Regions from separate parts of the Psychrobacillus sp. FSL H8-0487 genome, predicted to be linked through region 1. Evidence: riboswitches for the same ligand, from Rfam matches in the RefSeq annotation. Region 1 holds a riboswitch; the other holds the start of a gene.
The links. A riboswitch is a leader RNA that binds a small molecule or an ion and turns the genes downstream of it on or off. The one in region 1 is predicted to bind FMN.

Region 1 (16,192 bases):
GTAATCACCCTTACGTTTTCCTTTTCTCATAAACGTAATCACACTTTGTTCCGTATTGTCTGCATCGATCCACTGAAATCCAGCTTGCTCATGATCCAGCCGCCAAAGGGAAGTGGTTTTTTGATAAAATTTATTTAACTCTTTATAGTAATTAAAAAAACTAGAGTGAGCGTCAAAATCTAACAGCATCCAATCCATCTCCTGCTGATATTTCCATTCGTCAAATTGACCAAATTCACTACCCATAAATAAAAGCTTTTTGCCGGGATGCGTAAACAAATAGCCAAATAAAAGGCGTAAGTTCGCAAATTTTTGCCAGTAATCCCCGGGCATTTTATTTAGTAATGACTTTTTGCCGTGAACCATTTCATCATGCGAAAATGGAAGAACAAAGTTTTCCGAAAATGCATATAAAAAGGAAAAGGTTAATAAGTGATGATGCTTCGGTCGTTCATTCACATCCAGCTTCATATATTTGAGTACATCATTAGACCAGCCCATATTCCATTTGTAGTTAAACCCAAGACCCCCTAGACTTGTAGGACTTGTTACAAGTGGCCATTCCGTAGCTTCCTCCGCCATCATAAGTGCGCCAGGAAATCTCCGGAAAATGATTTCATTTAGCTTTTTTAGAAATTCAATTGCTTCGAGATTCTCTCCTCCACCATACTGATTCTTCAACTCTACAGGAAGAGGATTATCATGATTTAAATAAATCATGGATGAAACTGCATCAATCCGAAATCCATCTACATGATAGACATCCATCCAAAATATGGCGTTTGAAATGAGAAAGCTGACGACTTCGGGTTTACTATAGTCAAAGCTATATGTTCCCCAGATAGGTCTCTCTGCTCGCATGGGATCTGCTGATTCGAACAGAGGCGTCCCATCAAATCTTCCAAGTCCATGGATATCCTTACAAAAATGCGCTGGCACCCAATCAAGAATCACACCAAGCCCTTGTTGATGGCATTGATCTATAAAATACATTAATTGCTCAGGCGTCCCATATCTGCTAGTCGCTGAATAATAACCAGTAATTTGGTAACCCCATGAACCATCGTAAGGATGCTCCATAACAGGCATTAACTCAATATGGGTAAATCCATTATCGATTGCATACTCAATTAGTTCGTCAGCAAATTCTTGATAACTATAAAACTCACCATCTTCTTTTTGTTTCCAGGAAGCCAAATGAACTTCATAAATAGCCATCGGTTTATGATACATATCTTTCTTTACTCGCTGAGTCATCCATTTCTGATCTGACCATTCAAATGCATTTAAATTGTAGATAATAGAAGCTGTTTCTGGTCGAAGCTGCGTATAAAAAGCATAAGGATCTGCTTTTAATACTTTTTGTCCGTCTGGACCTGTAACCTCATACTTATAAATATCTCCTTGTGCTAAGTCGGGAACAAATAGCACCCAGATTCCAGATTGATCCAAACGTTCCAATCGATGCATTGTACCAATCCAATTGTTAAAATTACCTACAACCGATACCTTTTTAGCATTCGGTGCCCAAACTGCAAAACGAACTCCTTGCACTTCGTTCTCTTCAATTAGATGAGCTCCAAGCATCTTATAGCTTTCATACAACGTTCCTTCATGAAAAAGGTATACATCAAAATCACTTGGGAGTCGCCGGTGATCCAACTTCATAATCTCTACCATTTAAACACCTCTTTCAATCTATGATTCTTTTCATTCAAATACCAGTTCTCCCCTAAATTATTCGCCATTAATCTTTAAACACCTTTTAATATTTCACTATTGCCAATAATATATAAATTTCGACAAAATAAAAAATCCTCCATGCACTGAAGGACTTTTACTAATATATTTTGTTCTGTAAATATTAATAACGATAATACACTAAAGTGCATTGACCAGAGATTAGCTATTAGCTGTCCTCCCTTTTGGGGTAGAAGATGCATCAATCATACGATTTAAAAATAAGTAGGAAAGTGAGACAGACCAAGCAAGTGGAGTGTTACCATTTGGAACATTTTTACCACCAATATATAACTCAGGAACTTCCCAATTTTCTGGGATAATTCGCTCTGTTTTACTAATATATTCGAAAGCTTTGTCATACATACCTAGCTCCAAATAACATAGTCCGAGCCAAGGTAGTCCAAAGCACCATTCTGCTTCGCTGCCTTCGTTATAATACTGATCATTGTGATAACGAATACAGCCATGTGTGCGTTCAAGTTTTTCAGAAACCATTTCAACTATTTTAAGAGCAGTTTTCCTTTCAACTATACGATATGGATAGATTAGTGAAAGCAGGGATAAATCTGTTTCTTTCGTTTCACTTTCTCTAGGTAAAAGAAAACGCAACGTCTCTTCACCTTTTTGAATTAGTTCATCCTTTACGTTTACTAACATTTTCACAGAACGTAATCCAGCAACACAAGCTCCTACACTTGAGGCATGAAGTTCCATATTCTCTTCCCACATACCATTATCCTTTGCCTGCCAGTATTGAAGACACTCTAAATAATCGACCAGCTTCTGAACAATAGCGATATCTTTCTCATCACGAATAACTTTATGACCATGGCTCACCCCTACTCCCACACCCCATAAAAATGCTCCAATTGCATCATTTTGAGCGTGACCCCATTCTTGGTTCAATTCCTCTAAATCTGTAGAATAGCGTGAGTGGATATATTCAAAAAGGTAGACTGGTTTTTGTTCTCTATGGATGTCTATTTTCCATTCATAGGTTTTAAATAGATCAAATAACGCATAATATGCTTTTTCATACCGATCAGATTGGCTTTGTAAAAAAGGCAAAACTGTGTATACAATATCACGTATCCAGACATAATTGTAGTCTTGCGAAACACTGGCAGTATAGGCTCCATTCGGTAAACGCATCCGATCTAAAACTTCCATAGCATTGTTGACTTTCATATACGAGACCTCCTTTAATAATATCTATACAGTGATTGTTAACCAATTTCTTTTATTCTAGACAATTTAAACAAAGACGAAAGCGCTTCCATTAAAACATTTAATAATTATATATTATGCAAAATTTTTCAATTGGAAAAGCAACAGTACCTAGTCTTTAAAAATCTTTATTTTCTTAGTTACAAATTTCAGATTCTACTATGCGTTTAGTATCCAATGCTACTACTACCCAAGATTTTAATTTGTAAATCAGCATTTGGGATTTAGTTAACTTTATAAAATAATAAAAAAACATAACGAGGTCCTTTAGGGATTCGTCATGTTTCGTTTGCTTTTAAAGTTGGTCAACGGCTTCCTTGAATATTTCATATGAACGTTTTCTAGCTTCCTGGTCATAAACATATGTAACAGCCATCAATTCATTTACATGGTATATTTCTAAGAATGGTTTTAATTGCTCAGTTATTGTATTTCGACTGCCTTTAAAAGTATAAGTCGACATTGCACGTACTGCATTTTCCTCTAAATGATTCCACACACCATTCAAGCTTTCCACTGGCGGCTGTAATAAGCTCTTTTTACCAGACACCACATTTAAATAAAATCGATCACTAGTAGTAGAAAGCAGTTTCGCTTCTCCATCAGTTTCTGCTCCTATTACATTTACACAAACAATCACATAAGGTTCAGATAAATACTCTGAAGGAACAAACTGATTTCGGTAAATTTGTATTGCATGTTCCAACTGCTGAGGAGCAAAATGTGCAGCAAATGCATACGGTAGTCCTAAACGAGCAGCTAATTGTGCACTTGAAGTACTTGAACCTAGAATATATATTGGTACATTGGCACCGACTCCCGGAAATGCGCGAACAGCTCCTTGGTTATCTAGCGATTTAAAGTAATTTTGCAATTCTACCACGTCCTGTGGAAAAGAAAAAGCAGTTTCCTGTGTAGTCCTGCGGAGTGCACGAGCTGTTTGCATGTCTGTACCAGGTGCACGACCAAGTCCTAAATCTAGTCTATTTGGATAGATATTTTCCAGTGTCCCAAACTGCTCTGCAACTACAAGAGGTGCATGATTTGGTAACATAATTCCACCTGATCCTACTTTAATCGTTTCGGTATTTTCCAACACATGGCCGATTAGAATGGAAGTTGCTGAACTAACAACATTCGGTGAATTATGATGTTCTGTTAGCCAGTATCGACTGTAACCGATCTTTTCTACGTGTTGCGCTAGGCTAACCATATCCTCAAAAGCCTCTTTGTTTGTTTGGCCTTCCTTTACTGCCACTAAATCCAAAACTGATACAGGAACAGGTTGAAGTCTCTTATTCATATATTTACTTCCCTTCATTATATAACGTCTCCATTAGATAATAGAATCAAGTTACTATTACTTCAAGGTATCTGCTTGATAAGACTTATAAACTATTTGTATAGAAGACATACAACAACCCCATCTAAGAAAAAGGATGGGGTTGGCTCTATACAATTATAGGTTGTTATGTCACCGTATTTAAATACTACATTTCTCTTAATGTTCCTTAGATAAATCGAGAAAATCTTTCACTCGTTGCATATATTCATCTGCGTCATAGGAGAAGTATAGCTGACTAGCTAGTCTAACAGGATCACCGAAGAAGAAACGTTCGTATAACGTTTGCCGAGTACCAAAAGAACTCATTGTTAAATCCCACGCTAAGCGGAAAAGTTGTACACGATCCTCACCCGTATTTTCATGAGATTGTAAGTAATGATTTAATTCATTTCCTACAGGTGATTGAAAAGTACTTCCTGTTGGAATAGACATTAATCCGCTGGCACCTAATAGTTGAATAATTTCGGTAAAACGCGGATATACGCGAGGATATACATTCATGGCAATTTGTAATGTAGACCGATCTGGCTGCATCCATCCACCTTTGTCTATTTTGGCTTCTACTTCTGATTTAATCACTAGTGCTTTCATTGTTTCCAAAGCAATAATTATTTCAGAGACTTTTTCTTGCACATGTTGGTATTCCCCAATATTAATAGTTTCAATAATAGAATGGACTATTCCTAATATGAATTCAGTTTTCACAATTTGCCTAGATACTACTTGATGAAGTGTAAAAGGCAAGAAAGAATTCGATCTCATAAAAATATTGGTGATAGGAACATTATCATAAAAAAATACACGTTCCCAAGGCACTAATACGTTATCAAATACAACAATACTATCCATTTCTTCAAACCTTGAACTTAATGGATAGTTAAAAGACGAATCACCTCCAACAAATGATTCTCTACATATGAACCTTAACCCTGTTGTATTACTAGGTATTGAAAATGCGAAACCATTTCCATCTTCTTCCTTCCCATTTGCAGAGATAACTAAAAGCTCATCCGTTATTCCACCTTGTGTCGCAAGAAGTCGAGCCCCTTTTATAATAATTCCATGCTCGTTTTTATCTACAATTTTTGCAGCAATTGGCTCTTTCGAACGTTCTATATACAATTGAGTCCGATTTACTTGTGGCTCTATAAATGTATGAGTCATAGAAATATCTTTTTCTCTTGCGTATTCATAAAATGATTGTAGGTTTTCCGGGAAACAGTTTTTTTGATCCTGCAAAAGGTGCACAGATGAAGCTAGAGCCATTAAAACTGTGTTCATATAATCTGGACTTCTCCCCATTAACCCGTTGTTACTCCTAGCCCATTGCTGAATCATTGTGCGTCTTGTTACTAAATCTTCCTTCGTCTTTGGCTGTAAATATGAAATACCAACCCTATTTTTAGTTGTTGGAGATAGATACGTTAAAATATCCTTTAAGTCTTGATGATGCTGAAGTTCATATAATGCAGCCTGACTCTTAATAATTCCTTTAAACGCAGGATGCTCCGAAATGTTACCTGTTACACGTTTCCCCTCAATCCAAATATCCGTTTTTAGCTCATCAATCCGTTCAATATACTGTCTCCCCGTTATAGCCGGCATACGCTCACCCCTACTGTATTAGGTTGTTCATAGCACTATATTATTCTACAGAAGCTGAGGTGTGACGGATCCTAAAGGAGTTTACATTCGGGTTCTTTTTTTATTTAAAGCGTCCCACCAGATCCACCATCAATATTAACAGATGTTCCCGTTACATAAGACGCGGCATCTGACACTAAAAAAGTAATGACATTTGCTGCTTCTAAAGTTTCACCAATTCTCTGAAGTGGAATCGTTGGACCAACTACATTTTTAGAATATTCTTCCCAAGTAAGTTCTGGAGCTTCTTTTTTCCACTTCAATTCGATTTGATGACTTCTAATAAGACCAATACATACTGTATTAACTCGAATATTATCTTTTCCCAAATCTTTGCTCATCGCTTTAGTCAATGCCATTCCAGCTGCTCGACTAACAGTTGTTGGCAGCGAACTAGCAGGAGGTGTTTTTCCTAATACTGCTGTTACGTTTACAATTGCTCCTCCGCCCGCTTTTCTCATATAGGGTATTACAGCTTTTGACGTATTTATAGCTCCAAATAATTTTAAATCTAAATCTGTTTGCCACAAATCTGTTTCTACTGATTCAAAAGGGTTTGCAGAAGAAGTACCAGCATTATTAACTAAAATATCAATACGTCCATAATGATCTACTGTTTTTTGAATAATTTCTTTGCATGCTTCTTCTTTGGTAATATCCGCAGGAACAATAAGTACTTGTGCCCCTGTTTCACTTTTAATAAATGCCGCAGCCTCTTTTAATTGTTCTTCTCCTCGAGCACAAAGAGTTACCTTAGCTCCTTCTTGCACTAATTGTAAAGCTGTTTGTAAACCTATCCCTTTACTTGAGCCCGTAACGATTGCTACTTTTCCAGCTAATCCTAATTCCATTATGTTGCCCCCTCTAATTCAAATCATGTTCTTCTTTCATTATATTACAATTTTATATTTTGTCAGAATTATTGCTCTCCTCATTAGGAATCAAAATAACGATAGAATGATTTCTTTTGAATGACACATTCTAAAGGAAAGGAGAAGTGATGAATTATGCAAAAACTAGTTATCGAACTTACCATTATAGCTTCTATGCAGACATTAACAACATATATACCTACAACCGCTCCTACTCATCAGGAAACCCCTGCCTATGCTAAATGGGGACAAGTTGCTGTAAAAGAAACTCAATCCAAATTTCCCCATGCAAGTATAATTGACTATCTTTATGAAGGAAGTGAACCGAAAGAAAATTCGACCATTGAAAAGTTCCGTCTAAGGTTAAAAGAGAGTGACAAAGAATTTGGAGTCTCTGTTAAAATTGAATATATTACTGATACTAATGAATTGATCCATGTTCAAATCCATGAAGTTTCGGATTAATTGTTTATACTTTTTCTATTGTTTCTAAGTCATTTCTAAATTTAAGTAAACCAATTTTATCACGCCATAACCTTTAACAGATTGGCCATCTCAATTGCAGAGACGGCTGCATCGTATCCTTTGTTTCCGACCTTTGTACCTGCCCGTTCAATAGCTTGTTCTATAGATTCTGTAGTAACGATACCAAAAATAACTGGTACTCCAGTTTGTAAACCTACTTGTGCAATTCCTTTTGCTGCTTCGTTGCAAACATAATCATAGTGTGTCGTTGAACCTCTGATTACTGTACCAAGACCAATGATTGCATCGTATTTTTGGGAATCCGCCATTTTTTTTGCAATAAATGGTACTTCAAATACACCAGGAACCCAAGCAACTTCAATACTTTCTTCAACGACACCATGACGTTTTAACCCATCTATTGCACCGTCAACTAGTTTTGCATTGATGAAATCATTAAAACGTCCGACAACAATACCTACTTTCAAATCTGTTCCGATTAAATTTGCTTCGATTGTTTTTACCATCTTATTCTCTCCTTAGCTAGCTTTAATATTTATTAAGTACCTTGATAGTTCTTCGATTGTGACAATCTTTAATTGATATTGTTTGGCAAGTTCCAGTAAATCTGGTAAGCGTGCCATTGAACCATCATCGTTCATTATTTCGCAAATTACACCTGATTTAGCTGATGCACAAAGCATGGCAAGGTCAACTGCAGCTTCCGTATGACCTCGTCTTTCCAGTACACCACCTGGCTTTGCGATTAGCGGAAAGACATGTCCTGGTCGTTTAAACTGTTGTGCCTTTGCTTGTGGCTTAATGACTTGTAACATCGTCTCTGATCGATCAAATGCACTTATGCCCGTTGAAGTGTTTTCATGATCAATCGACACAGTAAATGCAGTTTGATGAGAATCTGTATTATTAGAAACCATCGGATGTAATTGCAATACCTCTGCGATTTCTTCATGAATAGGCATACAAATCAATCCTCGACCATACTTCGCCATGAAATTGATGTTTTCTGGTGTTGCAAATTCTGCTAAGCAAAGGAAATCCCCTTCATTTTCGCGGTTTTCATCATCTACTAAAATAATAAGCTTTCCTTGTGTTAAATCTGTAATTGCTTCTTCTATCGTATTTAGCATGCTAATTTCTCCTTAAAAACCGTTCTGCTGTAAAAAGTCCTGGGTGATAGTCGATTCATTTTTCTTTGTACTAAATTGATGCACGTACTTCCCTAGCATGTCACCTTCGATATTAACGAGTTCACCCGCTTTTTTCATGCCTAGAACTGTTTCCTTATTTGTGTGGGGAATTAATGAAACTGTTACTGTCGACTTATTTATATCAAAAATAGTTAAACTTGTTCCATCAATCGTTATAGACCCCTTTGGAATACAAAAGTGACTTGCTTCTTCTGATACTATAATATCGATATACACTGCATTTGCTGCATGGCGCTTTTTCAATATGGTACCCACACCATCCACATGTCCTGTAACGAAATGTCCACCGAATCGACCGTTTGCCTCTAATGCTCTTTCTAAATTGACAACTGAACTGCTATTTAATAATTTTGTTGTAGTTGCATAAAACGTCTCTGGCATAACGTCCACTGTAAATTCAAATCTTGAAAATGCGATTACTGTTAAACAGACACCATTCACTGCAATACTATCACCTAATTTGATGTCCTCTAAAATTCGTTTTGCTCGGATAATAAGTTGCATACTGCTAGCAGATGTTTGTACGTTCTTAATGGTGCCAAGCTCTTCAACAATTCCTGTAAACATCGTATCCTCCTTATTAGTAAGTACTTTTAGATGGAATCTAAAGCCTACTTCAAACAAAAACCTCCGTACACTTAAGTGTCGGAGGGAAATTAGGTAGATTCAAATAAGCCTTTTGTGTTTTTCTCTCAAAAAGCATTGAACTACTCCTTCTCCCATCCAGACTATAACTGTCGGCTTTGGATTTCCACCAAATCATGCGTTTTACGGCTCACAGGCTTTGAGATTTCTCTCTTACTGTCGATTGGGAATTTCACCCGACCCCGAAGGATAGTTATTCAATTTTAAAAAGTAGAAGTGCCTATGCTCGCGGTATCATGTCCCGACAAACGCTATAGCTAGACATTAAAAAACGCACCCAAATTTATGGATGCGAGAGAAGTCATACTTTAATAAGCCTTTTGTTCCTTTTTTAGCATAACTAAAAAACCTCCAAATAGGCGACTTTCTCCTTCTCCCATCCAGACTTTAACTGTCGGCTTTGGATTCTCACCAAATCATGCGTTTTACGGCTCACAGGCTTTGAGATTTCTCTCTTACTGTCGATTGGGAATTTCACCCGACCCCGAAGGAATGTTATAAAATTGTTATTAGCATAACAATTTCATATCTTAATTGCAAGGAGTTGAGTACTTTTACATGATACAAAAGGATTTTGAAAAACATAAAAAGCTAAGAACCTCTTGTGTTGAGGGTCTTAGCAACTTTTCTCTAAAAAAATAATTAGTTCATAATGATGACAATCTTTTATTTTTCATACTGTTTAATATTTTTTGCTGTATATATAAATACTGATCTAACTCTTCCACAGTCAACTCTTCAAATAACTCCACAAATATTTCTTCGCCAATCTTTTGTGCTTCCATTAAAGCAGATCGCCCTTTTTCTGTAATCTGAAGATGGATCGTCCGGCGATCTTCTTCACTATACAGTCGTTCCGCTAATTCGAACTTCACGAGCTTGCTAGAAATATTTGTGATTGCTCCTTTTGTATACCCTAAGGTCTCTGCTAAATCACTTTGCATTACCGGACCATTTGCACGTAATTGAGCTAGTACCAAAATTGCAGATATTCCTACTGGAAATTCAAATTTAGAAGAGAATTTAACTATATTTTCGTTTGAGATTATTTCAGTTGCGTGAATCAATTTAAATAAATTTGTTTTCTCCATACTAAATCCTTCTATTAACGCAACATGATGGATCCACCATCAACCATCATCGTTTGACCTGTAATATATCTTGAATCCTCACTAGCTAAAAATACTGCTACACGTCCAATATCCTCTTCTACTTCACCGAAACGACCCATCGGTATTTTACTTAGTACTGCTTCATAATATTCAGGTTGAGCTTTTGCCCATGCTTGTACTCCCTCTGAGTTAGCAACTGGACTGATAATATTCACATTAATACCAAAACGACCCCATTCGTTTGCAGCTACACGTGATATCCCACGAATTGCTTCTTTAGCAGCAGCATATGCTCCTTGAGTTTCATGACCAGCCAATCCTGCCCCTGAAGCAAAGTTAATAATATTTCCTTTTGTTTCTTTTAAGTAAGGCAGTGCAGCCTGCATTAAAAAGAATGTTGGATAGAATCCAGTCCCAAATGATAGATCAAGATCCGCTTGTGTAATATTCTCAATCGTTAATTGTTTTGATGCATGTGCATTATTTACAAGTACATCCAACTTACCATAGTTATCAACTATTGTTTTAATGATGTTTGGTAAGTTTTCGCGATCCATAAGATCTGCTTTTAAAAACATTGATCTTGGGGAAATTTCTTGTAACAATTTCTCACTTGCTTTACCTGTCTCCTCATTCACATCTACAATTGCAACGATTGCTCCTTCTTTAGCCATTGCTTTTGCCATCCCAAATCCAATTCCACCAGCACCACCAGTAATGATTACAACTTTATCTTGAAGTTTACTCATCTTTAACACTCCTTTTTCTCTAATGATTTCCAATTTAGTTTAACACTAAACAATTTAACAATAAACTAATATGGTTTATCTATTTTAAAGTTCTATAACTTTTAAATAATCATAAAATACATAGATTCTAAATTATAAAGTAAGGGGAAATGGAAATGTTTGCAGTTCATTTTATGGAGAAAAATATGGTTATTTTAACTCAAGTATTAAGAGATATCCCTTCCATCGATGATGATCTTAAAATCAAAGGTAGAAAAGGTAAAGTAATTAATGTACAGGAAACAGAAGAAAATGGTATTCAGGTTCAGGTAGAATTTGAAAAAGTGGTAGATAAAAGCAAAACTTCTGTAAAAGATCTCGGGAAGAAGAAACGAAAATAACTTTAAAACAATAATACCCGTTAAATGAGCGTATATACTCATCTAACGGGTATTTATATTTTAGTGAATATCTCGTTTTTTGAACGTACCGCCTCTTACTTCTGCCACATCTGTGATCACAATAAAAGCACCAGGATCCAATTCTTTAATAATTGTTATTAACTTGTTTTCTTCCATGCGAGTGATTACACATGTAACAATATCCATAGTTTCATTGGAGAAACCTCCGCGACCACTGGAGTACGTTACACCACGACCTAAACGATCCTGTATGGCAGACCCAATTTCCTCGGATTCTTTACTAACTATTCGAACTGATTTGGAACTTTCAAGTCCAACTTGAATAACATCAATAACTATTTTAGCTATGTAATAAGTAGTAGCTGAATAGAGTGCTCCTTCTAAACCATATATAAAACCAGCACCTAGAAAAATAAACGCATTAATAAATAAGATTATATCTCCTACTGAAAATGGTACTTTTCGAGATACTAGAACCGCTAAAACTTCTGCACCATCAAGTGCACCACCGTTACGTAATACCACACCAATACCAATACCTAGCATTACCCCTCCAGATATTACTACTAATAGTGGATCTTTTGCACTCAGAATCGGCTCAATTTGATGCATTAAAACTGTTGAAATAGATAGGGATGCTATACCAATAATACTCATTATTGCAAAGGTTTTCCCCACTTGTTTATAACCAATATATACAAACGGTATATTTAATATAAAGAGTAAAAGTCCAAGTGGTATATTAAACAAATATGTTCCCATGATACTAACACCTGTTACGCCGCCGTCAATAACTGAGTTTGGTATTAACACTGCTTCCAGTGCATAACCAGCTATAGCTGCTCCTATTACGATTAAAATTATTCTACGGACTTTATCCGCTACTTTATTTTTCTGCATAATTTCTAAAACTCCCTTATTCATAAAAAGATTAAACAAATATGATTACTATTAATTTTAAAGAAAAAAAGACTGAGTTACAAGATTAAATCTGCATAACGTAATACTTTTCAGTTTTTGATATTTATCCTCTCCTGTAAGTGAGAAAAGCCCGTAAACTTTTAAGGTTCACAGACTTTTCTTTCCCTAGCATTAGGTACCGCAAAACGTTTTGTACGGTCCTGAAGTATCAGGAGGAAGAGTAGTATAATCCATATAGTCTGCCTTGTAATCATAAGGATGTGAAATTACACTTAGCAAATTGTTTAATACACTATAGTCCTCATTATTCACTGCTGCATCAAGCGCTTCTTCTACTCGATGATTTCTCGGAATAACTACTGGATTACTTTTCTGCATTAGTTGCTTTATAAATTCTTCTGACACCTGTTGATTTTCAAGTCTAGTTTTCCATTTTTCATACCATTGTTCAAATCCATTTTTACCGAATAATTCAGTTTCTTCCACTTTATCAAGAGTCAATAATCGGAATGTATTTGTATAATCTACTTCGTATTTTTCCATAAGTTCAAGAAGGTTTTCGATTAGGGAAATATCCTCTTTTTCTATATTAAAAATCCCTAGCTTATTCCCCATTCCTGTTAACCAATAATTTTCATAAGTTACAGGGTAGGCCACCATCGCTTCTTGCGCTTGCTGCACAGCTTCATCCAGATCTTCGTGAATAAGAGGCAATAAACTTTCTGCCAATCTCGCTAAGTTCCATGCGGCTATATTTGGCTGATTTTCATAAGCATAACGACCTTGTCTATCAATGGAACTAAATACTGTTTTCGGATTATATATATCCATAAAAGCACAAGGTCCATAATCGATTGTCTCTCCGCTTATTGTCATATTATCTGTGTTCATCACTCCATGTATAAAACCGACAAGTTGCCATTTTGCTATCAATGCCGCTTGGCGTTCAATCACTTCTTTAAGGAATGCAAGATAGCGATTTTCATTAGCCAATAAAATTGGGTAATGTCTTTCTATTGCATAATCCGCTAAAGCTTTAAGATCTTCGAATGTGCCCCATTTTGCAGCGAATTGAAAAGTACCTACACGTAAATGACTTGCAGCAATACGTGTCATCACTGCACCCGGTTGAACAGTTTCTCGCATAATACTCTCTCCGGTTGTAACTACTGATAAGCTTCTGGTTGTTGGAATTCCTAGAGCATGCATCGATTCACTAATAATATATTCACGTAACATCGGCCCGAGGCCCGCTCGTCCGTCTCCCCCACGAGAATATGGTGTTCTACCAGAGCCTTTCAATTGTACGTCTACTAGCTCCCCCGACGGAGTTATTTGTTCACCAAGCAACAGTGCTCTTCCATCACCTAACATGGTAAAATTTCCAAATTGATGACCAGCATAAGCCTGAGCTAAAGGTATACCGCCCTCAATCACCTTATTACCAGCAAGTACCTCAACACCATGAGTACTTTCTAGCTCTTTCGAATTTAGCCCAAGAGATGTTGCCACCGTATCGTTTAATATAACCAGTTTAGGATTACTAACAGGGTTTACATTTATAGCTGTATGCAGTAATTCTGGAAGTTCGGTATACGTATTTTCCAAGTTCCATCCTATATTTAAATTCTCTTCCTTCATCGAATCTTCCTTTCTTGAGTTAAAAAAGCAATACTAGTTACTTATTATTCATTATTATACCCTTACACGCTACAGATACGCTTCCCTTGGCTCTCTTTTGCCTATTAAAAGAGAATGCCCTATAATAGGCATTCCCTAATATTTAAACAAGTATCTCTCGATTTGAAGAAAACATAAAAATACGAACCATTATGGTTCGTATTTTTTATGTTTATACTGCTATAATTTTCGTGTCTTCCTTTTCCCGAGTATATAATTGAATTGCAAATAGTACCCCAAATAATACAAGCCCTATTATATCCGACATGCTCTCTGGGTAGATCAATAGTAATCCTGCTCCTACTGCCAAAATTCTTTCCAACCAATTAACCTTTCTATACCAATACCCTATCATTCCTGCGCCAATAGAAATCATCCCTATTATTGCAGTAAATGTGACCCAGATAATTTCCCACAAAGTGGTATCAATCATTAACAATGTTGGAGAAAAGACCACCATGTATGGAATTATAAAGGCTGCAATTGCTAATTTCGAAGCCTCTAAACCGGTCTTTATAGGATCTCCACCAGATATCCCTGAAGCGGCAAAGGCGGCGAGTGCAACAGGAGGTGTAATATCTGCTATTATTCCAAAATAGAAAACAAAGAAATGTGCAGATAATAGAACAACAATTGGAACTGCACTTTGTGCAACATCAGGCGCTAACAAAGTAATAATCGCTGGTGCTGCAATTGTAGATGTAATTACATAGTTTGCTGTAGTTGGTGCACCCATCCCTAAAATTAGAGAAGCTATCATAACAAAGAATAATGTTAATAAGATACTTCCACCAGCTAATTTAACCAAACTTGTAGCTAGACTTAAGCCTAATCCAGTTTTTACTACTACTCCGACGATAATTCCTGCACACGCAGTAGCTGCAACAACCGCTAAAGCTGTTCTTGCCCCATCCACTAAAGCATCTAAAATTTCCTTGATACCAAGTTTAGTATCTTTGTTGATAAACCCTACTGCAATACAAGCTAAAATCCCATATAACGCTGAATGAATAACAGGAACGCCTACCATCATTAAAATAATGATTAGGAAAATAGGTAAAATTAAATAAATCTTTTTAAAGATTTCCTTCCGATCTGGCATTTGATCATCTGTTAATCCTTTTAAACCTAAACGCTTCGCTTCAAAATGGGTCATAATCCATATTCCTGTAAAATATAATAGAGCTGGAATTGCCGCTGCTTTTGCAATATCCCAGTACGTTACTCCACGTCCTATAAATTCAACCATTAAGAATGCGGCTGCACCCATAATTGGTGGCATCAACTGTCCACCAGTAGAAGACGATGCTTCAACTGCACCAGCAAACTCCTTCTTATACCCAAGCGATTTCATCATTGGAATTGTGTAGGCACCAGAAGTAACAACATTTGCTACCGAACTTCCCGAAATAGTACCCTGTAAAGCAGATGAAAAAATAGCAACCTTTGCAGGACCTCCAACTAACTTTCCAGCCACTGCAACAGACAAATCATTAAAATATTGTCCTACTCCGGTTTTCACTAAAAATGCTCCGAAAAGCAAAAAGGCAAAAATATAAGTAGATGAAACAGCAAGAGGTGTTCCTAAAATACCATCAGTTGTGTAGAACATTAAATTCACAATATTATCGACACTTTGACCCCTATGAGCCATAAATGCTGGGAAATAAGGTCCTAGGTATGCGTACACTAAAAAGATTGCAGCAATTATAGTAATAGGCAAACCAACCGCTCTTCTAGAAGCCTCTAATACAAGCAATACTGCTAGTAATCCAACAATGAAGTCCATACTCTCCAATGAACCTAAACTTTGTACTAAACGAGTATAATTTATCGTCCAATAAGTTCCAATTAACAAAGCACCAGCTGTTAGTATGAAATCATACCATGGTATTTTTGTCTTCGAAAATTTTCTACGTGCTGGAAAAAGTAAAAAGATAAAAACTAGACCGAAACCTAAATGGACTGTTCGTTGTATTTGAGCGGGAAATTGACCATATATGGCTGTATAAAGTTGAAATAAAGAGAATGCCATTAATCCAAAATAGATAATATATTTTAGCACTCCACCTAATGTCCGAGTGTTCGACTCTAGATCGTACTTTTCTAATATTTCTTGCTGTTCTTCCAAAGATAGCTCTTCAAACTGATCGTCT
Region 2 (16,192 bases), 200 kb from region 1:
TCAATGTTTTTAAGTTTTGCTACTTCTCGGTAGTAAACCAAAGCTTGATTTCGTTTTGGTTTTCTCTCTTCTACTATGAATGGTACATCACCTATTGATAATTTCTCACTTGTGCTAAAAAAGGTCTGATGTGTAGGATAATTATAAATAGCCTCTACAACATTTCCCTTTTCAATTACGATGGTTTTTAGTCCAATATTTTGTGTAGAAATAGCAGCTGATAACCCACAAGGACCTCCCCCTACTATTAATACATCTACTTGTTGATACACCCAAAAAACTTCCTTTCTTTTATTCACTTAATGTCTTCCACTAATGGTAATGAGATGGCATTCAGATTTCGCTCCAAGTCGAAGTGGAACTGCCGTTGTGCCATAACCATTGCTAATGAGTTCAGCACTATTTTCTTTTTCTCTGTAGCTTCCTTTTTCATAAATTCCAAATGGTCCAAAGCGTATTTGGCCGCCATGAAGATGACCAGCTAAAAGAAGATGTGGCTTACTTATTTTTTTAGCATTATTGAAATAGGCTGGAGCATGGGTGACAAAAACGATGACATCAGATTCTTTAACATCCTTGAAAGCTTCATACATTTTTACATTCCCTTCGAAACCATCGTTAATCCCAACAATGCGTAAGGAAAATTTATCTTTTTCAAACTCAACAGACCGATTTTCCAATATATAAACAGCATGTGCTTCTAAGATATCACTTAAGTTCTGCGCACCAACTTCTCTGTCATTATTCCCAAATACGTAACAAGTATTTCCAAGCTTAGCAAGCTGCTTAATATTTTCATTTGTTCTTTTTAAAGGAACGCCTCTTTCTGTCAAATCTCCACCTATTACAACTATATCTACTTTACCGATGAGGCTTTGAATTAGCTTATCACTTATTTTTCTTCGGTGAATATCTGATATGAAAAAGACACGAAATTGAATATCTTTTGTCCACTCATTGATATACAAAGAATGGGTATGAACGTTAGTTTGAAAAGCTAAAAATAACATATATAAGAAAAGCAAAATTACGATAGACAACAAAACACTAATAATCCATACAACCAATTCTATACCCCCAAACAACATGGAAAAGGACAGGGAAATTCCCCTGCCCTGCACTTGTGCAATTGATCATTCTACTCTTCTTTATCAATGTGTAGTACACGGAAACCTGACTTTTCTAAATCAGCTAAAATTCGATCCATTTTTGAATCATTTTCAATCTTTAATACAATGCGTCTGAATAATTTATCGGTCTCATCAAAAGTTACGATTGAAATAACAGAGGCATGGTATTTATGAAGGACATCTGTCATTTTTTGAATCCGTCCTTCTGATTCCACCGAGGTGAATGTAATACGCGTTCCTTTACTATTCATACCAAATGCACTTTTAAACTGTTCTACTGCATCATAGCGTGTAACTAATCCAAGGAACTTCCCTTCCTCAACAACAGCAAGGACTGGGAAATCATGAAGCTTAATCATTGCGTTTTCGAAAACATCCTCGTAACCAACAAAAACATCTTCGTTTGTCATAATATCCGTAACTTTCGTTTGCTCCATGAAAGCTTCTTTATCCAATTTACTATAAAAATGAGCTTTATATAAAAGATATTTGTTGAACATACCAACATATTTCCCATTATCTAAAATAGGTAAAGCATCCATTTCTTTTTCTTCAAGTAGACGAAGAGCCGATGAGACTATTGTATCTACTTGAACTGTTACACATTTTTCTTTTGGGATCATAACACTTTTTACAAACATTTTAGCACCTCTTCCAACTTAGGATATACTTTATATATTCAACATTTAAAAGAAATATCCTTCTTTCTCTATGTTTAAGGTAGTACTAACTTTTGACCAACTGAAATTTCATTTGAAGACAGGCCATTAGCAGACTTTATCTTTTCGACAGCATTTCCATCCTTATAATAATTGACCGCTATCCGATATAGTGTTTCATTTTCCTTTACGATATGCGTTCTAGAACTAGCAACTTCGGTAGGTTCCGTTTTCTCCACCGCCGCTGGTTCTTTCTTAGGCTCTTCCACAACTACCTTTTTTGGCTCCTCTTTGACTACTTCTGCAGGCTTTTCAGCTTGCTGCTCCGTTGTTTCAGGAGTAACAGGTTCTGTTGGAGTCACTTCTTCTTTTGTTTCATCTTTTTTTGTTCCGTTATTAATTGATTGTGTTTCAACATGTATCGCATCATTTTTCACTACTTCCGCCTTGTTTGGATCGGCTTGATAGAAAAATTGAACATAGATAAATATACTAACTGGTATTAATATGAAAACACAAAATACGGTAGGAATTAATAGGTTCTTAGATTTCTTCTTGGGTTTCTTATTTAAACTTCTACTTCTTCTCATGTTATTAGAATCGTCATCTTGTCCTATGGATTGTCGATGTTCGTCGATTTTTTTTTGGTAATCATCTTGGTTCATTTTACTCAAACTCCATTTCTGCCATCATTTCTACTTCTATTATGACGAATATTGTAGAAAAAGTAAACTTATCAAATGTATTATGTAGGAAGGAGGATATTTAACCTTTTTTTCCAATTTAATTCTTCTTGACTATTCTTTTCCTCTGTTCGTTTTTGTAAAATATTCGCAGCTTCCATCTTACATTTGGAACAACAATAGTACGGTTTCTCTATCAATCTTTGGTCAAAATAATGAAGTAGTTGTTGTCTTATACATATATCATTTCGTATCATGGTATAAAATTTTTGTATATCCTGCCACTTCTTTTGTTTTATATCCTTAAATAATTCAATTGTTTCATGTTCGTTTAAACGTTCTTTCCAGTAAGTAAGAATTCGGGTCGTTGTTTCTGCTTGTTCGACTTCAGAATAAGAAGATTGGTAAGCAATTTGAATGTCTTGTTCCTCAGGGAAGTCTTGCATCGTAACGTAAAAAGTTTGCTCCACATCCGTTGGAGTATACAAAAGAGAAGCGATTGCTTGTTTTCCATCTCTCGCAGCCCTTCCAACCTCTTGCATGTACCCCGCAATCGAAGTTGGAATATGATCATGAATAATTTGTCTTATATTATCTTTGTGTATACCCATTCCAAATGCATTTGTCGCACAGATCCACTCTAGTTGCTCTTGCTGAAATTGCTGCTGGATTAATATTCTATCACTTTGTTCCATTTTAGCATGATAAAATCCAACTGAAATTCCTTGTTCTCGCAGTGCTGCTGCATATGTCTCTGTCTTTTTACGAGACTGTGTATAAATTATTCCTGGCCCCTCTGTGGAGGTGACTCTGCCTAGTATCCACTTCATTTTTTGTTGTTGGTTATCTACCTCTATCATTTCATAGGCTATAGCCGGTCGATCAAGTGAATGAATATATTCAAATGGTGCATTCATTTGTAGAGTTTTTTTAATATCATCCACCACTTCGGCTGTCGCAGTAGCTGTTAAGGCTAGAACGTTCACTGAACCAATTGATTGGAGCCAAGTGGAAATCCTTAAATAATCTGGTCTAAAATCAAAGCCCCATTGTGAGATACAATGTGCTTCATCCGCCACTACATAAGCAATAGAAAGTTTTCGAAGTGCTAGGTTAAATTGTTCATTTTGCAGCATTTCGGGAGAAGTAAATATGAATTTATAGTCAGCTAATCGACGAATAGCCATCTCCTTCTCCTGCAAAGATAAAAAGGAATTAATAGCAATAACTCTTTTTTCTCCAAGTATTTTCAATTGTTCCACTTGATCTTGCATAAGGGACAAAAGAGGTGACACAATAACCACAGTACCTTCCATCAGATAAGCAGGTAGTTGGTAGAGAAGTGATTTCCCCATTCCTGTAGGAAGTATTGCGATAACATCTTTTTTTTCTATTATTTGTTCAATTATTTCTTGTTGACCAGCACGAAAAGTAGCATGGCCAAATCTTTTCTGAAGAATTTCATTTAATTTATCCATGAATTTGTTCTCCCTTTGTTAGTGCTAAACGTACTTGAAAATAAGTTAGTTCGGGTATTCTATTTTTTATCACAGTAAGCTTTTTCGTATGTAACTCTTTGGATAAATGAAGAATCTTTTCAACTTGCTCACTCGATATAAATGCCGAAACAGAGAAATTTTTATCGGATGAAACTATTTCAATTACATGATCTTCTATTGTGTTAATCTTTAACTTTCTTATTCTAGCTATTTCCTCCATTGTATACCCTTTTTCAAAAAGGCTATTCGTTTTAAAAGCAGAATCTGTGAGAGGAGTGTCTAGATGAATACCTTTTGCTAAAGAAAACAACAAAGGACTAGTATTTATATCAATATTGTCCAATATATTATGTAAGCACTCTAAGAAATTTATCTTTGCGTTCATATCAGTTAAATCATAGTAACGAGACAATTGTTCCCAAGTCAAACCAGTTTTTTTATATCCACTAAGTCGATAAACAAATAATGTCCTGTGTAAATCATTTAACAAAGGACTTTCAAGCAATCGGAATATCTCTTGCTTTAGATCATTACTCAAGTTAAATTCACGAAAGTTATGTTGGATGAGGAAGTCCTTGACGAAATTCTGAATAGCCATATCCTTTTGGTTTGGCACAAATTTTTTCTCTTTTGCTTGGAACTGGGACAAAGTTTGGATCACTAAGTCCAATCTTTTCCAAAATAATTGTTCCCTCCCTCTGTATTCCCAGCCATTGAATAGAAACTCTTTACCTTCCCCTACTGTAGCTATTCCTTTTTCTGTAATATAGACGAGTGATTCCTCTACCTGAATTAGATCAAGGTTATGCAACTCATTAATTCCAATATCATAGTCTTCCTTCGATAATTGTGGGAGAATAGAGAAAAAAGCATGAAGTTGAAAATATGTCACATCTTGAATAGTTTGTCCTGATTTTTTACCTTTTAATAAATAATAAGGAGCATTCTCAGAACGTTGTCCGGATAACTTATGTATAATAAATAGTAATATTTGATGAAAATGCATAGGAATACCTCTCTTTTCTGAAGTATTTTGGTTGAAATATAGGGAAAACATCTTTAGAATGAATACGATAGCATATTCGTGTTAGTAGTTATAAAGGAGAGAATATAATAATGGCAAAATATACAATTGTAGATAAAGATACATGTATAGCGTGCGGAGCATGTGGAGCCGCTGCCCCAGATATTTATGACTATGATGATGAAGGTATTGCCTTCGTTATTCTAGATAATAACATGGGTACAACAGAAGTTCCAGAAGAACTAATGGAAGATATGGAAGACGCTTTTGAAGGCTGTCCTACTGATTCTATTAAAGTCGCAGATGAATCATTCGAAGGCGACGCACTGAAATACGAATAGTATATGGAATGGTGGTTGTGACTTTGTCATAATCACCATTTTTCATTCTAATAATATCAGACAAATAGACGCTAGGTCGGTCAATATCCGTTTCAATTGTTTTCGCATGGCTTTGGACAGACTTATTACTATCGTTTGACTGTCTCACCCTTCTACAACATTTAGAAACAGGTAAGGGCGTTTTTAGATAACTAGAGATAAGATACTTTCTTATTCTTAGAGGTGATGGATGACAGTCTAAGTACGCGACATCCTGTCGCAACGACTGCCTGACCCACATCGTGCGAGCCCGAAGATGCAATTTCGTTCACTCGTTTGCTTTTTTATTTTGGCAACACTTACTATTTCTCTTTATTTCCACTAATGTACGAGAAATCTACCTTCTTCATCTATCAATGGATAAAAATAACATTTAATTCAAAAGTGAATACAAATAACTTTTCCATTTCTAAGATTTTAACACTCTTGTGACTTAAGCGATAAGCTATGTTAAATCTTCTTGTTGGGTACTACTCGTTTATTCGATTGTAGCGCAAGGCGGCGACTCCAGCGGGTAGCTTGAGCTGAAGACCCCGCAGAAGCGCAGCGAACGAGGAGGCTGAAGCCAAGCCCGCGGAAAGCGTACACCTGAAGCGAAAATCAGTATTATCATTCTTTCTTTTCAGCTCCATGAACCAAGTATATTTTCTTTTTAAAAAAAGTTGTTCCTCCTAGTGGAGAAACAACTTTTTGTTAGTTTGTATTAGGTTTCATATATGAACTAGTTACTTTATCAAGCAATGGCTTCATTCGTTTGAATAAAACAATCATCACGATCGTTACTAATATACCTTTAATAAGATTAAATGGTAATATACCAAAAATGATCGTATTAAACAAAGCAGTGCCTGTTTCCATAGGGAAATTTAAGAAATAAGCGTACATTGGTAAAAATACATAATAATTTAGTACACTCATCCCAATAGCCATAGAGACTGTACCTGCTCCGAGTCCTGCCATAATGCCTTTGGACGAAGTAACTTTGCGATAAATCAAATACACAGGTGTGATAAACAAGATACTAGTTACAAAGTTAGCCATATGACCAACAGGTACACCAGTTGGACTTCCTGCAAATAACCAATCTAGCACATTTTTTAAAAATGCGACTAAAATTCCTGCAACTGGTCCCATTGTGATTGCAGCGATTAATGCTGGTATATCACTAAAGTCCACCTTTAAATAAGCCGGTAAAACCGGTAATGGAAATGCAAGTAGCATTAAAACAAAAGAAATACTACTCAGCATTGCGACTGCAATAAGCATTCGCGTTTTGCCTTTTAACATAAATCCTCTCTCCTTTTGCGATTCACTCCACAAGAAGAAAGGTTCAGAACGTTTGCATACTTAAAAAATCCCTCGAACTTATAGAAGTTCAAGGGAGAAACAAGGTACACTTTAATAAGCGTATCCGTATAAGCATACGAAAAACGACTGCACCTTCACCTTCTCCCATCCAGACTATACTGTCGGCTTTGGAATTTAACCAAATCAACCTGTTAAGGTTCGCGGGCTGAAGAAATAAATTTCTAATACCGCCGGTCGGGAATTGCACCCTGCCCCGAAGATGAATCAATATTTTGTTGTCCTCCAAGAATATATCTTGAATTAATAACATTTTATCAAATTAAAACAATATATGCAACAGACCTGTTTGCAACTGAGAATACTAGGCAAATTTATGTTATGAGCGATAATAAAAATTTAAGGGCTGTATCGGATTGCTTATGGGCGGTATTCGAAGCCTTATGGGCTATTTTCACAAATGTATGGGCTATCACATATATCTTAAAACAAAAATGCCAAGCTTAAGTTAATAAGCAATGGCATTTTTTATTATTGAATTGTTTGCATAGTAAAACCATTTGGACCCACTGGAACTGGAAGTGGACTTGAAAAATCTACTTCATTCCATTTTTCTTGTACGATATTCTCTAATCGGATAGTTTGATTGAAGCTTGCAGCTGTAAGCGAGAAAGCTTCTATCAAACGGGATGCCTCACTTGCATTTAGTGATTCCAAATCTAAAGGCTCATCAAAATGTACAACAAGTCCCTTATCTTCCTTAACTGAATAAGTTACATCATTCGGAATAACAGAAGTATAAATTTCATTTTCAGGATTTTTCATCCCCTGCAATGCTTCTAATAGTGTATTGAAAGTTTTATTGAAGTTTGGTGTTAAATAGGTCACCTGATTAAAAGCCTTATATGCAAAATAATTTACCTTCTGCTCTGTACCAGTTAACACCAAAGGTTCATCTATAGTACCTACTTGATCCCATTCGATTGGGGATCCATCTTCATTTACTCTTAAGAACGAATCAAAATCGGTAAAGACTTCATTGATTGAAGAGATGTATGGTACAGCTGTTCCAGGTGCAGAATCGTAACCATGATCTGCTGGTAAGTAATGTTTTAATATTTTACCTTCTGCTATAAAGTAGCCTTTGTAAGGATGATATTCTTGGAAACCAAGAGAAGTTTCGTCAATCTCCAAAGCATACTGATTATATAATTCTAAGCTACTAGGTTCCATATTTGGAAAATCCGCTTCTATTTTCTCTTGAGGAATGACAATCGTGATTGGTACAGTGAGCGCATTTTCCAATAGAGAAAAATGAAATACCGTTCCATCCCCTAAATCCTGCTCATAAACAGAAGTAAAAGTCCTATCAAATGGGGCTAATTCTACATTAGGAGCTAACTTTTCAGACATAGTTGTCATACCAACAGATTCTTCTTCCTTAGCATCCATAGAGGATTCCTCTGGTACTTCTAGAGTTCTCATTTGATCGTCTGCTGTGGTCGATTCTTCGACAGTATCAGCTGTGGAACTCTCATTGTTATTTATATAGGAAGAGACGAGTACGGTTAATAATAATACAGATGCTACAGAAATGATAAATGGTAGCCATTTGTTCATAGACACCTGTATTCGTTTACGTTGCTCAAATTTCTCTTGCGTTTCTATTTTTGACTTAAGCTGCTGGTAAATTTCTTCTTTTGAGCGCTTATCTGTAAACTTGGGCATCTTTTTTAATAGTTCATCTAATTCACGGTCTTCTGCTTTTTTCTCACTCATGATGAACATCTGCCTCCTTTTGCTTATCAGATAATCGCTCACGAAGTGCTTTTATTGCACGATGTTGCGTTGTCTTCACTTTCCCTTCGGACCAATTTAAGATTTCCGATGTTTCTGCAATCGAAAGCTCCTGGAAATACCGCATTATAATAACCATTTTCTGATCTCCCGTACAATCATCCAACGCAACTAATAATGTTCTCATCTCATCATTGAGCTGCACTAAATCTTCCGGTAGCATATCTGAAGATGCAAGTTGCATCGTTTCCCAGTCAAATGAGTCAAATAATCTCTTTTTCCGGACAGCTTGTTTTCTAAAATGGTCAATTGCTATGTTTTTGGCTATTGAGAATAACCATGTTTTTTCTGAACTTTTCCCCTCGAAGCTACTATAAGCTCTGAGTACTCGTACATATACTTCTTGGACCAAGTCTTCCGCAGTTTGTCTATTTTTCACCAAATATATGAGAAACTGAAAAACATCTTGATGATAGGTATCATACAAGCGGTGGAAAACGGAGTCATTCATATGCTCCCCCCGTTCTATCAATTAGTCGTTTCAAGTAAGTATTTGTTACACGGTTTCTATTGGCAATTTAATGATAAAGGATGTTCCTATCCCTATTTCGCTTTCCGCTGATAACACACCATCATGTCGTTCTACTATGTTTTTAGCAATAGCCAATCCTAAGCCTGTGCCACTTTTTCCCCTTGTTCTGGCTTTATCTGCTTTATAAAAACGTTCAAATACATATGGAAGATCTTCTTTCGGAATCCCATACCCTGTGTCGATAACCTTTATAACGAACTGTGCGTCTGTCATACTCAATTGCACGGTAACAGAACCATTTTCTGGAGTATGTCTAAGTGCATTATCGATTAAATTGGTTAGTACTTGCTCCATACGATCCTCATCTAGATGCATGGATAAGTTCTCTGTCAGGTTATGTTCAAAGTACAAGCCAATATCTTTTTCTTTAGCAGCCTGGTCAAATTTTTGCGTAATTCTTTCAATTGTCGGAACGACTAGAACGTTCTCTTTATATATACTAAGATATCCTGACTCTAAGCGTGCTAAATCTAACAATTCGGTTACTAATCTTCCCATTCGCTTAGATTCATCATATATAATACGCATCATTTCATTTTTGTCTTCTTCCGTGGTCACTACATTATCGATTATTGCTTCTGAATACCCATGAAGCATCGAAATAGGAGTTCTTAACTCATGTGAAACGTTCGCGATAAAATCTGATCTCATTTTATCTAAACGATGTTGTTCCGTCATATCACGAAGCACGATTACTGCTCCTCGCACGACATTTCCACTTGAATATAAAAGGCTTATAGATGCTGCAAAATAGGATCCTTTAATCTCTAATTCTTCGTCAAACTCTTCTTTTACTTCAAACACATATTCCAATAAGTGCTGGAGCTCAGCAGGAAGTTTAGAATCTTCTGTTGCTTCCAAATTTTTATACCACTTATCGAATAGAAGATCTGCCTGAGGGTTTTTAACTTGAACTTCAAATTTCGTATCAAAAGTAATAACAGCATCCGTCATAGACGTTAATATACTTGCTAATTGTTCCTTTTCTTGGTTAATCACTTCTACATGATGCTTCAATTGTTTACCCATCTGGTTAAAGGCGATTCCTAGTTCCCCTATTTCATCTTTTTGAAGATACGGAACTTTTGTTTCAAAATTACCTTGCGCCAACTGGATTGCAGCTTCTCTCATAGATCTTAGTGGTAATGTAATTCGTGAAGTTAAAAAGAATGTGAACATCGTAGTTAAAAGTAAGGCGATAAATCCAGATAAGAAAACAATTTTCGTAGTACTATTTGTCGTTTTACTGACAACCTCTAAACTTTGATAGATAAAAACAGCACCATGGATATTTTTATTGGATTCTAAAGGTGCGGCTAAAATGATATAATCTTCCATCCGATCCTCACTATTTATAGCGGGCATTAGCATTTTTTTGACGATTGGTTCATTAGATGTATATATTTTAGATAAGTCCTTATCATCCAATATCTTTTCCTGTACTACCTCTTTGTTGAGGCCCTCATGGATAGACAAAAAAATGGACTCAGAATTACGTACAATTAATGTATTCGTTTCTGTACCTAATATATCTCGGATTATTTCAAACGAATCTTCTACATTTTCATGTTGCTCAACTATTTTCCCTATGGTCACTGCTTCTTTGCGAAGGGTGTCCTCTGCTTGTTCTGTATGGAAATCTCCTAAAAATTCAAGTAATAAAACGGTTACAATAAATAACACAAATAAGACGAGAAGCAATATGGTTCCCCATAGCTTCCCGACAACACTATTCCAAAGTCTATTCATTTATAACCTCAAATTTATACCCAACACCCCATACAGTTACAATCATTTTAGCAGACTTTTCGGAAACTCTGTTTAACTTTTCACGCAACCGTTTTACGTGAGTGTCAACTGTTCTTAAATCACCGAAGAAATCATAATGCCAAACTTCTTTTAATAATTGCTCGCGATCAAATACTTTGTCTGGTGCTTTTGCTAAGAAGTAAAGTAATTCATATTCCTTAGGAGTTAAACCTACCTCTACACCATCTGCAGTTACTCTATGAGCATCATGATCTATTGTAAGGTGTGGAAAAACTACTATTTCTTTAGAAATAGACGATCCTTGTGAAGGTGCAAATGCAGTAGAACGTTTTAACAAAGCTTTTACTCGTAACACTACTTCTCTAGGGCTAAACGGTTTCACTATATAATCGTCTGCTCCTAGTTCAAAACCTTCTACGCGATTAGCTTCTTCCCCTTTAGCTGTCAATAATATAATAGGAGTTTCTTTATGAACACGTAGTTCTGTCATCACTTCTATACCATCTTTTTCAGGCATCATTATATCTAAAAGGATACAATTATAATCATATTCTAAGGCTAACTTTAATGCGACTTCCCCATTTTCAGCTTCTTCTACTTCGTAACCTTCTCGCTCTAAATACATTTTCAAAAGACGACGAATACGTTCTTCATCCTCAACTACTAGAAGTTTAATTGTTTCAGACATAGTTTTATCAAACCTTTCTATCAACATCTACTTTACATTGTACAATTACTGTATCCAAAATGAAAGAAAAGCCCTTCCCCCCTTGTTATATAAAGAGTAAAGAGCTTTCCACAAGTACACACATTCTGTTTCGTTTCTGTCTAGTTAGCATTTATAAAAGCTTACACTTTTTTAAGCGTAAGAATGTAATCCTGCTAAAATTAGATTTACTGCAATCAAGTTAAACATAATTATGATGAATCCGATTAAAGCGATCCAGGCAGACTTCTTACCTTCCCAACCTTTTGATAAGCGAAGATGTAAGAACACTGCATAAAATAAGAAAGTGATAAGAGCCCATACTTCTTTTGGATCCCAGCCCCAGAAACGCGACCACGCTTCATGTGCCCATATCATAGCAAATATTAAGGCCCCAAGTGTAAACACAGGGAACCCAATTAATACGGAACGATAACCAATTTCATCCATCAATTGAGAATTAGACTTTTTCGTAAGTGGTTGTAATACAGTTGCAAGACGCTTACGTAATATTAAACGAAGTAATAAATAGATTACAGAACCGATTAGAATCGACCATACCACAGTAGTTAATTTTTTAGCATTTACTAGGGGTGGCATCTCAATAAGTGGATCTAATGCACCTTCTGTAATCGCTACTGACTCATTCATACCAAAAAGCGCTGGCATTGTATACTCAATATTATGCTCTGTTTCATCTTTACTTATATACGAGTACTCTGCACTGTAATCCGCAAGTGAAAATGACAGCGTGGAAACAACAAATCCTACAACAAGTACTAAAACATACATAACTGCCTCAATCCAAAAGCGTTCTTTGGATTTTTTTGTCAGGTCAATATTTTTCAACAAGTATATAAATCCTGCTACTGCACTTATTGCTAAAATTGCCTCACCCATTGCGGCAGTAATTACATGAATAGTCAGCCAGTAACTTTTCAAAGCTGGTATTAAAGGTGTAATTTCTGTTGGGAACATGCTTGCATATGCAATGATTAACACGGCAATTGGTAAAGCAAACAATCCTAGAGCAGGTGTTTTATATATAAAGTATATAAGAATAAATGCTCCTACAACCATCATCCCAAATGCAGTAGTAAATTCAAATAGATTACTTACAGGAGCATGTCCTGCAGCAATCCATCTAGTGATAAAATAACCAATATTAGCGATAAATCCTAAAATGGTAACGGTAATCGCTAATTTGCCCCATCTATCAAAGGACTTGGTAGTTTGAGTATTTGAAGATTTTACTGCTCCTCCAAATAAAAACGTAGCAATAAGATATGCTACAAAAGCTATAAATAATAATGTACTACTTAAGGATGCCATATCCATTATGTTAAACTCCTTCCACTTTATCCACTTTTTCTTCTAAAGAATCTATATCTTGCTGATCTAGATATTTTGGAAGATGAGCTACATCTGTAACCTTGTCCAAATCTCTCTTAACACTCAACCAGTTTTTGTTTGTATGCGCGGCAATAACCGTTTGTCCATCTTCTAATAACTGAATCCAAATTCGACGGTGATTCCAATACGCCCCTTGTGCTACACCAATCATGAAGATAAGGCCTCCAAGTGCAAGAAGTGGAAGTGTTAAATCCTTACGAACTGTTAAACCAGATACGTCTCTTGTCTCGACACTTTGGAATGCAATTTTATGTTGGTTTTCCCCTAAAGGTTCTACTGTCTCTTTAATCATGACAAAACTTGTTTCCCCTTTAGGAAATTCAGGGCTATACATTTTGATTAGAAATGCTGGGTTATTAGGAAGCGGTGATTGAGATTGCGGAACCCCTTCTTCAAATCCAGTAAAATCTGCATAATAGTCCATTACTTCAACTTTATAACCATCATTTAGTTCATAAATGGGTTGTGGATCAGCTAGATCGATTGTAAATTCTCCAAAAGATTGTTGTGTTTGTTTATCCTGTAACTGGAAAGTCATCGTTGCTAACTCATCCAATCGGAAGTCCATTTGGAACACCGAAAAGTTATCGAATTTAATTGGTTTATTTACTTGAATAGAAGCTTCTTTTTCAAATGTTAAATCCTCTGTATGACCTGCAACAGCGCCTTCAGGACCCTTATACAAAGCTACATCTGTTTGATAGTTCTTTGCAATTGTACCCACTCGATCAATCGCTTCACCATAAACTTCTTTGGATTCTTCTTTCGAGTATGTCTCATAAATAAATTCTTTACTTTCTAAAAAGTATCCATGGGTTTCAGGTACATAAAGTGTTTCTCCTTCACGTAACCACATCGTTTCATCCACATAGAAACCAGGAAGTGCGCGTAGCATTACACCAAAAAGGAATATGATAAGTCCTAAATGGTTTACGTATGGCCCCCAACGTGAAAACCGTCCACGTTCAGCCAATATAGCATTACCTTCACGTTTCACATTGTATTTAAGCTCTTTAAGCTTTTCTTCCGCTTTAAGTAGAGACTCTTCTGAAACATCAGCTTTACCAATACCATAAACACGTTGTCGTTTTAAGAAACTGATATGCCTTTTTGTCTTTTGTTTTTTTAGAGATTTATATAGTGGTATGACTCTGTCTAAACTTGCGATAACTAAGGAAATCCCTAGCATACCAACCAATCCCTGGAACCACCAAGAGCTATATAAGTCCGATAAGCCAAGCTGATAATATAGCGTTCCAAATGTGCCATAAATTCGCTCATAATATGCTGCAATATCCGTTTCATTTGTTGCAGGCACATAAAATACTTGTGGAAGTATTGTTCCAATCGCGGCTGCAACTAAAATAGCAACAATTATCCACATACCTACTTTTACACTGGAAAAGAAATTCCATACTTTATCAATTATCGTCTTATTATACGTTTGAGACCGTCTTGCAGATCCTTCATAGCGCATATCTACAATTTTTTTTTCTTTTGTCTCATCATTTAATGGACGACCACAGCTCTCACATAATTCTGTACCAGCTGGATTCACGTTTCCACATGTACAAACTATCTTGTCCATTTTTAAAGACTCCTTCATGAAGGTTTAATTTGATCCATAAAATTCGCAATATCTTCTTCAGTCATTTCGCCTTTTATAATTTTTTCAATTTTACCTTCGGGATTGACCAAAAATGTTGTTGGTAGTGGATCAATATTATATGATTCCATTACACTTTTATTGCGATCAATTGCTATAGGGAAAGTTAAACCATATCGATTTAAAAAGCTATTTACCTTAAGATCTGATTCACCAATATTAATGGCCAGTGTTTGAACACCTTTATCAGTAAATTCTGCGTATTGGTTGTCCATCGCCGGCATCTCTTTTGCACAAGGTTTACACCATGTACCCCAGAAATTCAAAAACACGCCTTGTCCTTTATAATCAGACAAACGTCTTTCCGTACCATCCATATCTACTAAAACAAAGTCCGGAGCTTTATCTCCTACTTGCAATACAGCATTTTTCTCTTTATTTAGGTTGGAGTATACGGTAAAAACTATAGCTACGACGAGTACTGCTAATATAGCGGTTCTCATATAAAATCTTTGCTTTTTAGATTGAGCCAATTTGCTAACCTCCATTTCCAAGCATAATCATGAATAATTATAACAAAATTTACAATTTAAAAGAGCCTTACTTATGAAGGCTTTGTGAACACTCAAAATTTATTTACCTATTTTTCCCGTCTCTGCTAACACTCTCATTTTCTTCACTTCATGATTAGTCAATTCTCTCCACTCGCCAGCATTTAAGCCATGAAGCCCTAAGAAACCAAATTGTTCTCTTTTTAGTTTTTGAACAGGAAAACCTATTGCATCGAACATTCTACGTACTTGACGGTTTTTCCCTTCATGTATAGTGATCTCTACAATTGATTTATCCGCTTTACGCTCAGAGGATAATAACTTAACTTTAGCAGGAGCTGTTTTCCCGTCTTCTAAAACGATTCCACGCTCTAATGGACGTAATTGTTCCTTCAAAGGTATCCCTTTTATACGAGCTACATATGTTTTATCTACTTTATATTTTGGATGTGTAAGCGCATATGAAAAATCGCCATCATTCGTTAAAAGTAGCACTCCTGACGTTTCATAGTCCAGTCTTCCAACAGGATACAAACGTTCTTTTACATTAGGTAATAAGTCCGTCACTGTTTTTCTGCCTTTATCATCTGATACTGCAGAAATCACTCCACGAGGTTTATAAAGTAGATAGTATACTTTTTGCTCTTTTTCTAATTTTACCCCTTCTACTTCCACTACATCATTGTCAGACACTTTTAACCCTTGCTCCGTGACTACTTTACCATTCACTTTCACTTTTCCTTGCGTAATCATTTCTTCTGCTTTTCTTCTTGATGCCACACCTGCATGTGCGAGCACTTTTTGTAATCTTTCCAATACATTCACCTCGTCCATTCTATCCAATTCATATGACTGAATTATGTCATACTTTGGGGGAAATTAAAAGAAGACAGTCTTTTATAATAACTGTCTTCTTTAGAATTTATTTAATTTTCTTTACTTCAAATTTTAATGCGACCTCATTATTTATCGTAACATTCCAAAGATAAGGTTTTTTCTCTGAAGATTTACGTGGAATGATTAACACATTTTTGGCTTCCTCTTGTTCTTCTTTTTTTAGTAAAAGGAAATAATCTT

Region 2: it holds a riboswitch for FMN, as region 1 does, so the genes downstream of both, MHI47_RS07645 (ECF transporter S component) here and ribE (riboflavin synthase) in region 1, are expected to answer to the same signal.

Annotation. Positions count from the first base shown of each region.
Region 1 covers NZ_JBBOZA010000001.1:1,346,377-1,362,568, reverse strand. Annotated here, with positions in the region: gene glgB (1,4-alpha-glucan branching protein GlgB) at 1-1,680, opposite strand, end outside; gene MHI47_RS06475 (glycoside hydrolase family 15 protein) at 1,903-2,931, opposite strand; gene MHI47_RS06470 (LLM class flavin-dependent oxidoreductase) at 3,266-4,273, opposite strand; gene hpaB (4-hydroxyphenylacetate 3-monooxygenase, oxygenase component) at 4,472-5,920, opposite strand; gene MHI47_RS06460 (SDR family NAD(P)-dependent oxidoreductase) at 6,025-6,810, opposite strand; gene MHI47_RS06455 (DUF3889 domain-containing protein) at 6,967-7,296, shown strand; gene ribH (6,7-dimethyl-8-ribityllumazine synthase) at 7,356-7,823, opposite strand; partial or broken gene ribB (3,4-dihydroxy-2-butanone-4-phosphate synthase) at 7,860-8,447, opposite strand; gene ribE (riboflavin synthase) at 8,460-9,095, opposite strand; FMN riboswitch at 9,236-9,367, opposite strand; FMN riboswitch at 9,538-9,669, opposite strand; gene MHI47_RS06435 (MarR family winged helix-turn-helix transcriptional regulator) at 9,821-10,264, opposite strand; gene MHI47_RS06430 (SDR family NAD(P)-dependent oxidoreductase) at 10,279-11,034, opposite strand; gene MHI47_RS06425 (hypothetical protein) at 11,190-11,414, shown strand; gene MHI47_RS06420 (YitT family protein) at 11,475-12,359, opposite strand; gene MHI47_RS06415 (protein adenylyltransferase SelO) at 12,528-13,997, opposite strand; gene MHI47_RS06410 (TRAP transporter permease) at 14,209-16,192, opposite strand, start outside.
Region 2 covers NZ_JBBOZA010000001.1:1,541,377-1,557,568, reverse strand. Annotated here, with positions in the region: gene MHI47_RS07680 (YpdA family putative bacillithiol disulfide reductase) at 1-299, opposite strand, end outside; gene MHI47_RS07675 (metallophosphoesterase) at 300-1,067, opposite strand; gene MHI47_RS07670 (CBS domain-containing protein) at 1,139-1,771, opposite strand; gene MHI47_RS07665 (LysM peptidoglycan-binding domain-containing protein) at 1,846-2,454, opposite strand; gene MHI47_RS07660 (RecQ family ATP-dependent DNA helicase) at 2,535-3,950, opposite strand; gene MHI47_RS07655 (helix-turn-helix domain-containing protein) at 3,943-4,977, opposite strand; gene MHI47_RS07650 (ferredoxin) at 5,088-5,336, shown strand; gene MHI47_RS07645 (ECF transporter S component) at 6,069-6,662, opposite strand; FMN riboswitch at 6,816-6,948, opposite strand; gene MHI47_RS07640 (hypothetical protein) at 7,212-8,459, opposite strand; gene sigX (RNA polymerase sigma factor SigX) at 8,452-8,988, opposite strand; gene MHI47_RS07630 (ATP-binding protein) at 9,034-10,818, opposite strand; gene MHI47_RS07625 (response regulator transcription factor) at 10,811-11,527, opposite strand; gene ccsB (c-type cytochrome biogenesis protein CcsB) at 11,699-12,883, opposite strand; gene resB (cytochrome c biogenesis protein ResB) at 12,888-14,546, opposite strand; gene resA (thiol-disulfide oxidoreductase ResA) at 14,561-15,097, opposite strand; gene MHI47_RS07605 (pseudouridine synthase) at 15,197-15,931, opposite strand; gene MHI47_RS07600 (D-alanyl-D-alanine carboxypeptidase family protein) at 16,038-16,192, opposite strand, start outside.